2 linked regions of the Massilia sp. METH4 genome follow. The protein of the gene in region 1 binds, or shares a complex with, the protein of each later gene. Links are inferred from orthologs where the notes say so. Each region holds a gene or a part of one and is shown on either strand. Other genes may lie near its edges.

Region 1 (6,572 bases):
AGAGCAGGGCGGCAAGAAGCTGATCCTGCAGGCGCTGTCGAACGGCCCCACGCTGGCGTTCAAGGACATGGCGATGCAATTGCTGGGCAACCTGTTCGAATACGCGCTGGCCAGGCAGGATGCACAGCTGAACATCTTCGGGGCCACGTCGGGCGACACCGGCAGCGCCGCCGAATACGCGATGCGCGGCAAGCGCGGCATCCGCGTGTTCATGCTGTCGCCGCACAAGAAGATGAGCGCTTTCCAGACCGCGCAGATGTTCAGCCTGCAGGACCCGAACATCCTGAACATCGCCGTCGAAGGCGTGTTCGACGATTGCCAGGACATGGTGAAGGCCGTGTCGAACGACCTGGAATTCAAGGCGCGCCACAAGATCGGCACCGTCAACTCCATCAACTGGGCCCGTGTCGTGGCGCAGGTGGTGTACTACTTCCGCGGCTATCTGGCCGCTACCACGTCGAACGACCAGAAGGTGTCGTTCACGGTACCGTCCGGGAACTTCGGCAATATCTGCGCGGGCCACATCGCTCGCATGATGGGCCTGCCCATCGACAAGCTGGTGGTCGCCACCAACGAGAACGACGTGCTGGATGAATTCTTCCGCACCGGTATCTACCGCGTGCGCAAGTCCGCCGAAACCTATCACACGAGCAGCCCGTCGATGGACATCAGCAAGGCCTCGAACTTCGAACGCTTCGTGTACGACCTGGTTGGCCGCGACCCGGCCCGCGTGAAAGCGCTGTTCACGAAGGTGGAGAGCGACGGCGGTTTCGACCTGTCCGGCGGCGATGGCAGCGACGGCGACGAATTCGGCAAGGTTTCCCAGTACGGCTTCCTGTCCGGCAAATCCACGCATGCCGACCGGCTGCAGACGATCCGCGACGTGGCCGACGATTACGGCATCGTCATCGACACGCACACGGCCGACGGCATCAAGGTCGCCAAGGAACACCTGGAAGAAGGCGTGCCGATGATCGTGCTCGAAACGGCGCTGGCCGCCAAGTTCAACGAAACGATCCTGGAAGCGCTGGGCGAGGATGCGGAGCGCCCGGCGGGCTTCGAGGATATCGAATCGCTGCCGCAGAAATACACGGTGATGCCGCCGGACGTCGACAAGATGAAGGCGTACATCGCGGCGAACACGGGGCTGTAAATGACGCTCGCGCGCAAGCCGATGCTGTCGCGGCAGGAAGCACTGGACTTCCTGCTGGCCGCGTGCCGCCCCGTGACGGACATCGAACTGGTGCCCACTTTGGCGTCGAACGGCCGCGTGCTGGGCGCCGACTGCGTGTCCGACATCGACGTGCCGGCGCAGGACAATACGCAGATGGATGGCTATGCCGTGCGTGCCGCCGAGTGCACGAGTGGCGCGGCGACTCTGCCAGTCTCGCAGCGCATTCCGGCCGGCCACGTGGGCGAGCCGTTGCAGCCCGGCACCGCCGCGCGCATCTTCACCGGCGCCTTCATCCCCGAAGGCGCCGACGCGGTGGTGATGCAGGAGCAATGCGAGGCCGATGGCGACGCCGTCACGATCCGGCATGGGCCCAAGCCCGGCGAGTGGGTGCGCCGCGCCGGCGAAGATATCCGGAGCGGCAACGTGATCCTGCCCGCCGGCACCCGCCTGCGCAGCCAGGAACTCGGCCTGGCTGCCTCGATCGGCCTGGCCAGCCTGCCGCTCTTGCGCCGCGTGCGCGTGGCCGTGTTCTTCACCGGCGACGAGCTGACGATGCCGGGCGAACCGCTGGAGCCGGGCGGCATCTACAACTCGAACCGTTTTGCCTTGCGTGCGCTGCTGGAAAACCTCGGCTGCGAAGTGGCCGACTTCGGCATCGTGCCGGACAGCCTGGCGGCGACCCGCGCGGTGCTGCGCCAGGCGGCCGAGGGCAGTGACCTGATCATCACGTCCGGCGGGGTATCCGTCGGCGAGGAAGACCACGTGAAGCCGGCCGTGGAAGCCGAAGGCAAGCTCGATATGTGGCAGATCGCCATCAAGCCGGGCAAGCCGCTGGCCTTCGGCGAAGTGGGCAAGGCGTTCTTCATCGGCCTGCCGGGCAACCCCGTGTCGAGCTTCGTGACGTTCCTGCTGTTCGTGCGCCCGTTCCTGCTGAAGTTGCAGGGCGCGTCCACCATACGCGAGCCGCTGGCTTTCCCGCTGCGCGCCGACTTCGACTGGAAGGGCGACCGCCGCAACGAATTTTTACGCGCGCGGATGAACGCGAACGGCGGGCTCGATCTGTTCCCGAATCAGGGTTCGGGGGTGCTGACGTCCACCGTGTGGGGCGACGGGCTGATCGACAATCCCGCGAACCAGCCGATCCGCGCCGGCGACACCGTGCGCTTCATTCCATTCACCGAACTGCTGTACTGATATGCGAATCAACCTGAAATTCTTTGCCAGCGTGCGTGAAAAGCTGGGCACGTCCGGCGAAAGCCTCGACGTCCCGGCCGACGTGCCCACGGTGGGTGCCTTGCGCACACTGCTGGTGGCGCGCGGCGGCGCCTGGGCCGAAGCGCTGGGCGAAGGCCGCGCGCTGCGCATGGCCTGCAATCAGCAGATGTGCGATGCCTCGGCACCGCTTGCCGAGAACGCCGAAGTGGCGTTCTTTCCTCCCGTGACAGGCGGCTGAGCTTTATCGTTTCTTGCCGGGCGTCCGTTTCGGTAACGCCGCGTCGCAGGCGGGGCAGGCGAGGGCCTTGCGATAGCGGTTCCACGCCGCGCCCGTGAAGATCGCCGCGGCCACCGCGGCCCAGATGGCGGCGCTGCCAATGTCGGCCGGCGCCGTCGTGCCTTTCGCCCACTCGACGGCGACCAGGATGGCGAACAGCGGCACGGCCGCGAGCAGGTAGCGTTTGATCCAGAAGAGCGTGCCCATCGTTTCCTCCAGCATGGATTTTCTGCCAGTATGCCGGGGCGCGGCGCGTTTTGCACTACAATCTCGCTCCTCATGATGACCCCAGCTTCTTCCCCCGTCGCCCGCCCGCGCGTCGCGATCGTCGGCGGCGGCCCGGCCGGCCTGATGGCCGCCGAAACGCTCGCCCGCGCCGGCGCCTTCGACATCCACCTGTACGATGCGATGCCTTCGGTCGGCCGCAAGTTCCTGCTGGCCGGCCGCGGCGGCATGAACATCACGCACGCCGAACCCTACGAACAGTTCGTCACGCGCTACGGCTCCCGCGCCGCCGCGCTGCGGCCCATGCTCGACGCATTCGGCCCGGACGCCGTGCGCGCCTGGGTCCACGGGCTGGGTATCGACACGTTCGTCGGCACTTCCGGCCGGGTGTTCCCGACCGAAATGAAGGCCGCGCCGCTGCTGCGCGCCTGGCTGCACCGGCTGCGCGAAGCCGGCGTGCATTTCCACCAGCGGCACCGCTGGACCGGATGGACCGGCGATACCCTGCGGTTCGCGACACCTGAGGGTGAAGTGCTCGTGGAAGCCGAAGCGACCGTCCTTGCCCTGGGCGGCGCGAGCTGGGCACGGCTGGGTTCCGATGGCGCGTGGGTGCCGCTGCTGGCCGGGCGGGGCATCCCGGTGGCGCCGCTCCAGCCGTCCAATTGCGGCTTTGACGTGGCCTGGAGTGCGCTGTTCGCGGGGCGGTACGCGGGGCAACCGCTGACGACCGCGGCCGCGACGTGGATCGACGGCGCGGGCCAGCGGGTACGGCGGCAGGGGCAGTTCGTGGTGACGGCGACCGGGGTCGAGGGCAGCCTGATCTATGCCTTGTCCGCACCGGTGCGCGACCAGATCGCCGCGCACGGCAGCGCCGTCATCGAAATCGACCTGCTGCCCGACCTGACCGCCGAGCGTGTGCTGGCCGAAGTGACACGGCCGCGCGGCTCGCGCTCGCTGTCGAGCCACCTGCAAGGGCGTCTCGGAATCAGGGGCGTGAAAGCAGGGCTGCTGCACGAATGCCTGAGCAAGGAACAGTATGCCGATCCGGCCACGCTGGCCCGTGCCTTGAAGGCTCTGCCGCTGACCTTGCGGGCGCCGCGGCCGATCGACGAAGCGATCAGCAGCGCCGGCGGGGTAATGTTCGAGGCGCTCGAGGGCGCGATGTTGCGTGCCGTGCCCGGCGTGTTCGTGGCGGGCGAGATGGTCGACTGGGAGGCGCCGACCGGCGGATATCTGTTGACGGCTTGCATGGCAAGCGGGGTGATCGCCGGGCGGGACGTCCTGTCCTGGCTTTCCCGGCAACAGGCTACGTGAGGGCAGCACTCGACCAGGAACGGTGAGGCCCCATTCTCCCCCTGCCACAGGGGTGTTCGCCCCGTGCGCGGGCGCGTCCGCCTGCCGGCCCGTCCATGGTACGGTAGCGTGCAGGATGATACGTACCATGGACCGCGTGCTAGACTCCGTCCAACGACCGGGCACGCCATGAAAAGAATCCATCCATTCGGTACGCTCAAGGCGCGGATGACAGTCATTGTCTGCGCGCTGGTATTCTCGTCCGGCATCCTGCTGTCCATCTATGCCGTCAACATCGTCGAGCGCGACATGACCCGGCTGGTCGGCGACCGTGAATATGCGCTGTTGTCCAGCGCGGCAGCACAAATGGAACAGGACCTGCAATCGAAGCGTGCGGTACTGCGCGTGACGGCCGAAGGCATGCGCGCCGCCCAGGTGTTTCGTCCCGAGGCGGTACGCCGCCACCTGGAACAGATGCCGTCGCTGGACCAGCAGTTCTTCAATACCGTGGCGATCGATGCCAAGGGCACGCTGATGACCAGTCTGTCCGGCGGGGCAGCCGCCGGACAGACCACCTTGGCGGCCCGCGAATACTTCCAGCAAACCGTGGCCACGCGCAGGGGATTGTTGTCGCGGCCACTGCGCAGTGCGCTGTCGGGGAAGCCTGTCGTGCTGCTGACTGAGCCCGTCTTCAATGCGGCGGGGACCCTCCAGTGCGTGCTGGCCGCTTCCATCGACCTGTCGCAGGCCGAGTTCTTCCGCCACCTGGACCGCCTCACGCCGGGCCGGCACGGCTACATGTTCGTGGTGACGACGGAGGGTATCATCCTCCACCATCCGAACGCCCGCCGCCTGTTGCGCAATGTCGCCGAGGAAGATGGCGGCATCGTGCCGTCAACCCGGCAGGCGCTCGCGGGAATGAGTGGCTGGGTCATCGCGAAGAACAAGGCAGGCGTGAATTCGCTGATCGGCTACCGCCGGCTGGCCACCGCCGACTGGATCGTCGGCATCGTCTACCCGACAGCGGAAGCATTCGCGCCACTGGTGGCAATGCGGCAGCGCGCGCTGCTGCGCACCGGCATCGCCGCGGCCGTCGCCGGACTGTTGGGACTGCTCGCGATCGTGGTCTTGCTGCATCCCCTGGAGACCTTGCGCCGCCAGGTCGCGAGCATCCGGCGCGGCGATGCCGGCATCGACAGTATCGACCTGACCCGCCGGGACGAGGTGGGCGCCCTGAGCCGGGCCATCCACGCACTGACGGAAGAGCGGGCCAAGGCGGAAGCCGAATCGGCACGACTGGCCAGCACCGACTCGCTGACCGGCCTGTGCAACCGTCGCATGATGGAATGCGAGTTGGACAAGGCGTTGATGCGCCAGGTCCGGTCCCGTACCGGGATAGGGGTGGCGTTTCTCGACATCGACCATTTCAAGCAGATCAACGACACCCACGGCCATGGCGTCGGCGATGCCGTACTGGTCGAATTCGCCAGGAGGCTCAAGCTCGCCGTCCGGGCCACCGACCTGGTGGCGCGTTATGCGGGCGATGAGTTCGTGGTGGTCTTCGAGAGCCTGTATGCCGTGGATGAATTGCCGGCGCTGGGTGGAAAGATCGTCGATGCCATGCATCCGCCATTCGATATCATACCTGGCGGGTTGCGGCTCACCACCAGCGTGGGCCTGGCCTTCGGCAGTGCCGGCAGCACCCGCGAAAGCCTGCTGAAATGCGCAGACCAGGCCCTGTATGTCGCCAAGGCCGCAGGCAGGAATGGCTTTGCCGTCGATGGAATCGTCGCGAAGGCGTGCGGCGTCGATCACTAGGGCGTTAGCGCGATGTGGGACGGTGATGCCCGGTTCCTGGGGCTCTTTCGCACATTGGGCGAGCGACCTTCGTCAATCGGCTTAAGCCGCACTGTGCTGTTGCCCAATCTGACGCAACAGCGCGGCAAGTTCGCCGGCGTCCACCGGCTTGACGAAATAGTAGTCGAATCCGGCGGATCGCGCGGCAGCGCGGTCCGTGTCCTGTCCATACCCGGACATGGCGATGAGGGTGGTATCGCGCGTCAACGGGTCCTTGCGCAGCATGCCCGCCAATGTCAGGCCATCGATGTGGGGCAATCCTATATCGAGCAGGCACACCTGTGGCTCGAAAGCATGCGCCTGTTCCATTGCTTCCGTCGAGTGCGGCGTGCTGGCCACCTCATGGCCCATGGAGGTCAGAAGCATCTCCAGCACATCCAGGGCGTCAATATTATCGTCCACCATGAGCACCCGGAGTCCAACGGCATCTGGCTGCCGGTAGATCGTTTTCGCCTCTCGGACCGGCGAATGGTCGGCTTCAAGCCTGGGCAGGCAGACTGTAAAGCGGGCTCCTTGGTCCGCGCCGTCACT
Region 2 (6,666 bases), 1.2 Mb from region 1 along the record:
ACGGCATTCGCACCGCCAACTCACGCCCCGCGCAACTGATCCACGACCGCTTCGCGGCCCTCGCCCTCCACCTTTCCGGCAACCATGCGCAAGCCGCGCCGCTGGCGCGCGCCGTCCAGAACGGCACGGTGCCGTCCGTGTGCACGCAACGGCGCACTGCCTTGCATACCGATGAAAACGTTGCCGCGAGCGGCGTGCTGGCGCGCGCCCGCTGGCTGCTCGGCCAGCCGGACGAAGCGCTGCGCCTGGCCCGCAACGGCGTGCTGCGCGCCCGCGCGGTCGGCCCCGCACCGCTGTGCCACATTCTGGCGTTCGCCATGTTTCCGATCGCGTGGTGGTGCGGCGACCGGCCCACGGCGGTGGCGGCACTGGCCGAACTGGAGGATGCGTCGCGCCGTTTCCCGCACTGGGAATCGCTGGCGCGCCAGTACCGCCACGGCGTGGTCGAGGACGCGCCCGGCGACTGGCTGGCCAAGGCGCCGGCGGCCGGCCCGCACCGCGAAACGCTCGCCACGCTGAGTCCGCGCTACCTGGACGACGCGCTGCTGCTGCGCGCCGACGGGGGCGGCGCGCGCTGGTGCGCTCCCGAGTTGCGCCGCCTGCAAGGCGAACGGCTGCTGGCCGGGACCGGTGCGGGCGCGGCCGGGCGCACCGATGCCGAGCGGCTGTTCCGCAGCGCCCTGCTGCTCGCCCGCGACCAGGGGGCCCCCGGCTGGGAACTGCGCGCCGCCACCAGCCTGGCGCGGCTATGGTACGGCCGCGGCGCCGTCGCCGGCGGCCAGGCACTGCTGGAACTCGTGCTGGAACGCCATACCGGGGGCCGCGGCACGGCCGACGTGCTGGCCGCCACCCGGCTGCTGGCCCAATGGAAGCTGCAAAAAAAAACCGGCGCCGCATCCCTCGACGCGGCGCCGGCTTCACCGGTCACGGCTTGACCGCCTACAGCCTGACGACTGCCTCCTTGCCGTCGGCGCCGAACACCAGGGCGCCGTCGCGGGCGTCGATGCGGATCGCGTCCTTCGGACCGAAGCGGCCTTCCAGGATCAGCTTCGACAGCGGATTCTCGATCTGCTGCTGGATCGCGCGCTTCAGCGGCCGCGCGCCATACACCGGATCGTAGCCCGCCTCGGCGATCTTCTGCAGCGCCGCGTCGGTGACCTGCAAGTCCATCTCCATGCGCTTCAGGCGCTGCTCGAGGATCTGCAGCTGGATCTTCGCGATCGCGCCGATGTTCTTGTCGTCCAGGCCGTGGAACACCACGATCTCGTCGATCCGGTTGATGAACTCCGGCCGGAAGTGGCCGCGCACCTCGGCCATCACGGCCAGCTTCGTCACGGCCGGATCGGCATCGTCCATCGACTGGATCTTTTGCGAACCCAGGTTCGAGGTCATGATGATCACGGTGTTCTTGAAGTCCACGGTGCGGCCCTGGCCGTCCGTCATGCGGCCGTCGTCCAGCACCTGCAGCAGCACGTTGAACACGTCGTGGTGGGCTTTTTCCACTTCATCGAGCAGGATCACGCTGTATGGCTTGCGACGCACCGCTTCCGTCAGGTAGCCACCCTCGTCGTAGCCCACGTAGCCCGGCGGCGCGCCGATCAGGCGGGCCACCGAATGCTTCTCCATGAACTCGCTCATGTCGATGCGGATCAGCGATTCCTCCGTATCGAACAGGAAGGCGGCGAGCGCCTTCGACAGCTCGGTCTTGCCGACACCGGTCGGGCCCAGGAACATGAACGAGCCGTAGGGCCGGTTCGGGTCCGCCAGGCCGGCGCGCGAGCGGCGGATCGCATCGGCCACGGCGTTGATCGCCTCGTCCTGCCCCACCACGCGCTCGTGCAGCTTTTCCTCGATGTGCAGCAGCTTGTCGCGCTCGCCCTGCATCATGCGCGACACGGGAATGCCCGTCGCGCGCGACACCACTTCGGCGATCTCTTCGGCGCCCACCTGGGTGCGCAGCAGCTTCGGCTTGTCCTTGCCCGTCTCGGTGCCGGAAGATTCGGCCTGCTTGAGCTGCGCTTCCAGCTCGGGCAGGCGGCCGTACTGCAGTTCGGAGACGCGCTGCCAGTTCGAGGCGCGCGTGGCTTCCTCCATCTCCTGGCGGATGCGCTCGATCTCTTCCTTGATGTGCGTGGTGCCCTGCACATTGGCCTTCTCGGCCTTCAGCACTTCCTCATAGTCGTTGTACTCGCGCTGCAGCTTGGCGATTTCCTCGTCGATCAGGTCCAGCCGCTTGCGCGAGCCTTCGTCCTTCTCGCGCTTGACGGCTTCCTTCTCGATCTTCAGCTGGATCAGCCGGCGCTCCAGCTTGTCCATCACCTCGGGTTTCGAATCGATCTCGATCTTGATCTTCGACGCCGCCTCGTCGATCAGGTCGATCGCCTTGTCGGGCAGGAAGCGGTCGGTGATATAACGGTGCGACAGCTCGGCCGCGGCAATGATCGCCGGGTCGGTGATCTCCACCTTGTGGTGCAGCTCGTACTTGTCCTGCAGGCCACGCAGGATCGCGATGGTCGCTTCCACGGTCGGCTCGTCGACGAGGATCTTCTGGAAGCGGCGCTCCAGCGCGGCATCCTTCTCGATGTACTTGCGGTACTCGTCCAGCGTGGTGGCGCCCACGCAGTGCAGCTCGCCGCGCGCCAGCGCGGGCTTGAGCATGTTGCCCGCATCCATCGCGCCCTCGGCCTTGCCCGCGCCCACCATCGTGTGCAGCTCGTCGATGAACACGATCGTCTGGCCTTCATCCTTGGCCAGCTCGTTGAGCACGCTCTTCAGTCGCTCTTCGAACTCGCCGCGGTACTTGGCGCCGGCCAGCAGCGCGGCCATGTCGAGCGACAGCACGCGCTTGCCGCGCAGCGAGTCGGGCACCTCGTTGTTGACGATGCGCTGGGCGAGGCCCTCGACGATGGCGGTCTTGCCCACGCCGGGTTCGCCGATCAGCACGGGGTTGTTCTTGGTGCGCCGCTGCAGCACCTGGATCGCGCGGCGGATCTCGTCGTCGCGGCCGATCACCGGGTCGAGCTTGCCCTGGCGCGCCCGTTCCGTCAGGTCCAGCGTGTATTTTTTCAGCGACTCGCGCTGGCCTTCCGCTTCCTGCGAATCGACCTTGCCGCCGCCGCGCACCGCATCGATCGCCGTTTCCAGCGCCTTGCGGGACAGGCCGTTTTCCTTGGCCAGCCGGCCGGCGTCGGATTTATCGTCCGTCAGCGCCAGCAGCACCATCTCGCTGGAGACGAACTGGTCGCCGCGCTTCTGGGCTTCGCGGTCGGCGAGGTTGAGCATGTTGACGAACTCGCGGCTGACCTGCACATTGCCGCCGGTGCCGGACACCTTCGGCAGGCGCTCGATCGCGCCTTTCAAGGCGGCAGCCAGCCCGCCGACATTGACGCCGGCGCGCTGCAACAGCGAGCGGGTGCTGCTGTCGTCCTGGTTCAGCAGGGCCGTCAGCAGGTGCACCGGTTCGATATACGGGTTGTCGTTGCCGACGGCCAGGCTCTGGGCATCGGCGAGCGCTTCCTGAAGTTTTGTAGTGAGTTTGTCTTGACGCATGGCGCTTGGCTCCAAATTTTATCTAACGATAAAGTGCGGATGCGCGAGCGCATTTTCAAGAACCCCGGGTCACACCCGGTGCAGGCTTATTTCGCCTTCACTGCCGCCTTTACTGGCGCCTTCACTGCCGCCTTCACTGCCGCCTTCACTGCCACTTCGCCAGCGCCTCGTCATCCGACACCCGCGCGTCGACCCATCGCGCGCCTTCCGGCGTGGTTTCCTTCTTCCAGAACGGCGCCTCGGTCTTCAGATAGTCGATGATGAATTCGCACGCGGCGAAGGCATCGCCGCGGTGGGCGGACGTCACGGCCACCAGCACGATCTGGTCGCGCGGCAACAGCGGCCCCACGCGGTGGATCACCAGCGCATCGTGGATCGGCCAGCGCGCGCAGGCCGTGTCGATGATGCGGTCGATCGACTGTTCCGTCATGCCCGGATAATGCTCGAGTTCCATCGCCGCCACGTGCGAGCCGTCGTTCAGGTCGCGCACGGTGCCGACGAAGGTGACGACCGCGCCCACTTTCGGGTTGTCGTGGCGCAGCCGCGCCACTTCCGCGGACAGGTCGAAATCCTCGTGCTGCACTTTGACGCGCGAGGCGTTCATGCGCGGATCCGCCATCAGCGGCCCTCCGCGCCGATACGGCGGAACAGCGCCTCGATCCGGCTGGCAGTGCGGTCGTCCAGCAGCGCCGGCAGCGCGCACAGCTGCGCGAACTGCGCTGCCTGCGACGCGCCGCCCGCCTTGTGGCCGGACTTCAGCGAATCCTGCAGCACCTCGACCTGCATCCTCAACCGGTCGCGCGCGAACTCGGGGCCGCTGTCGATACCGGCCACGATCTCCTGGCGCAGCACTTCGGCCAGCAGGCGCGCACGATTCGCTTCCAGCGTGGCGGCATGGGCCGCGCGCACGGCAGGATCGCCCGCGGCGGCCTGCAGGGCGGCGTTGAAGCGGCCGTGCAGCGAACGTTCGTAGTCGGGCGGTAGCGGCGGCAACGCCGCCCAGCGCCCTTTCCAGTTCTGCTCGTCGACCGGGCCGGGCGCGGCCACGGCGTTTTCCAGCGCCTGCACCAGGCGCAGCTTGTCGCGCAGTGCATTGGCCTGGGCGGCGCCGGCCCGCTTGCGGATCGCATCGGCCTCGCCCTGCAAGGCGGCGACGGCGGCGCGATAGCGCTGCTCGATACGCTGCTCGGCGGCACGCGGCACGGGGCCGGTGGCATGCCAGGCGCTCGCGGCATCGCGCAGCGCCTTCACGATCGCGGCCTGCCGCGCCTTGTCGTCACCCTCGAAGGCGAAGTTCTCGAGCTGGGCGCAGATCGCCTCGCGGGCATGCAGGTGGGCCTTGCGTTCGTGGTCGGCGGCATGGGCGGACTCCTTGCGGCGGGCAAAGATCGTGTCGCAGGCGGCGCGGAATTTCTGCCACAGCGCCTGTTCCTGGCGCCGCTCCAGCGGCAGCGCCTTCGCATGGCCCTGCCACGCTTCCTGCAGGCCGCGCAGCGTGTCCACCGTGTGCCGGTCGGCCGGATCGAGCTTGTAGACTTCCTCGATCAGCTGCTCGCGGCGCGCCACCTCGATCTTGCGCTGTTCCTCGAGCGGGGCCATCAGGGTTTCCATCGCCTTGCCGAAGGCGGTGTCGAGCCGCTTCTTGTCCTTGCGGTCGATCGTGCCCAGCCGGCTCCACGCCTGGCGCAGGCGCTGCGAGCTGGAGGCCAGGCTGCGCCAATCCTCGCGGGCCGCCGGCGAATCGGCGATCAGCGCATTCACCTCGTCCACCAGGGCCTGCGCCCTGGCGGCATTGGCATGGCGCTCATCGGCCAGGTGGCGGAAGTGCGCCGCGGCCGGCGCATAGGCGGCCGTGCAGGCCGCATCGAATTTCTCCCACAGGCTCTTCGGCGCCGCGCCGGACACGCTGTCCAGCGCCTTCCACCGTTCGCGCATCGCGCTGACCTTCTTGGCCAGTTCGCTCATCGACAGGTTTTGCGCCGGCAGCTCTTCCACGGCGTGCACCAGCTCCTCGCGCGACACATTGCCGCCCCAGCGGGCCCAGGCCGACAGGCGCTTGAATTCGGCGCGTACGTGCGCGAGGCGTTCCGATTGCTGGGCCGTCAGGCGGCCCGTCTTGCTTTCCTTCAGCGTCTTGTCGTGCTCGGCGGCCACGTGCAGCTGGCCCTGGGCCAATGCCGCTTCCATCGCGTCGACCAGCGCCATGAAGCGCTCGTTCGCCTCGCGGTCGGCCGGGGTGATTTTCTTTTCCTTGGGCGGGCGCTGCGGGGCAACCGCCGGCGCGTTCGCCCCGTCGGTCGCGGGCTCGTCATGCGCCACGCCCTCCTGCCCATCGGCCTGGCCGGCCGCCTGCTCGGGCTGGGGCTCGCCCGCAGCGGCAGGCGCGGGGGCAGGAGCAGGAGCGGGAGCGGGCGGCTCGGCCACGGGTGCCGCGCGCACGAGCGCGGCACGGGCAGCCTCGAGCGCCGCTTCCACATCCGTGCGCAGGTGCCGCGGCAGCGACGCGTGTTCGGGTGCCGCCAGCCGCGCGGCATGCTCGGCGGCCAGGCGTTCCAGTTCCTGCGCGGCTTCCTCGCCGCCCGGGGCGGCGGCCAGCTTGCGCAGCGCGGCCAGCGCGTCGATCGTGGCGCGCTGCAAGTCCACCTGCGCTTCGAGGCGTGCGCTCAGCGCGGCGCGTAGCCGGTCGAACTCGGCTGCCAGTTCCGGCGGCGCATCGATCACTTTCCACAGGCGGTCAAGGTCGGCCACCAGGTTCGGCGTCAGCTTCTCGTCCTGCAGCAGGCGCTGGGCCTGGGAAATGCTGGCCTCGGCCTGGCGCTGTTCCATCTGGCGGTGGCGGATCGCGTCAAGCCGGGCCTGCATCAGCTTGGCCACGCGCCGGTCCGTATTGCGCACGGCCTGCTGCACCTGTTCCAGCGCGGCCTGTGACACCACGTGCTCGGCCGCGGCCAGCCGCACATCCGCGAACTCGCTCTGCAGGATCAGCTCGACGGCAGCGGCTTCGTTACCCGCGAGCGCACGGGCGGCCGCGGCCTGCTCGGCGCGGCGCGCTTCCTTGCCGTCCTGGCCGCCCTGGCCGCCCTGCCCGCCAGCCGCGCCCCTGCTTGCGCCGCCACC

Evidence for each region. Proteins that work in one complex are often made in the same cells at the same time.
Region 2: the proteins of moaD (region 1) and moaE are in contact, whole or in part, in a crystal structure (PDB 1FMA), measured with the Escherichia coli proteins. The link is inferred for Massilia sp. METH4 from one-to-one orthologs.

What each region holds. Positions count from the first base shown.
Region 1 is NZ_CP146614.1:5,494,383-5,500,954, reverse strand. What follows is about bases 1,281-3,998. They hold moaD (molybdopterin converting factor subunit 1), read left to right. Parts: upstream 1,281-2,369; coding sequence 2,370-2,627; downstream 2,628-3,998. Other genes in these bases: V6Z91_RS24215 (TIGR03862 family flavoprotein), read left to right, coding at 2,946-3,998; V6Z91_RS24220 (hypothetical protein), read right to left, coding at 2,631-2,888; glp (gephyrin-like molybdotransferase Glp), read left to right, coding at 1,281-2,368. In the rest of the region: thrC (threonine synthase), read left to right, coding at 1-1,153; more of glp, read left to right, coding at 1,154-1,280; more of V6Z91_RS24215, read left to right, coding at 3,999-4,205; V6Z91_RS24210 (sensor domain-containing diguanylate cyclase), read left to right, coding at 4,413-6,002; V6Z91_RS24205 (ATP-binding protein), read right to left, coding at 6,084-6,572. UniProt on the Escherichia coli protein: Involved in sulfur transfer in the conversion of molybdopterin precursor Z to molybdopterin.
Region 2 is NZ_CP146614.1:6,646,989-6,653,654, forward strand. Bases 2,425-5,236 are described here. They hold moaE (molybdopterin synthase catalytic subunit MoaE), read right to left. Parts: upstream 4,154-5,236; coding sequence 3,695-4,153; downstream 2,425-3,694. Other genes in these bases: clpB (ATP-dependent chaperone ClpB), read right to left, coding at 2,425-3,549; V6Z91_RS28850 (DUF349 domain-containing protein), read right to left, coding at 4,168-5,236. Outside these bases: V6Z91_RS28835 (winged helix-turn-helix domain-containing protein), read left to right, coding at 1-935; more of clpB, read right to left, coding at 940-2,424; more of V6Z91_RS28850, read right to left, coding at 5,237-6,666. UniProt on the Escherichia coli protein: Converts molybdopterin precursor Z to molybdopterin. This requires the incorporation of two sulfur atoms into precursor Z to generate a dithiolene group. The sulfur is provided by MoaD.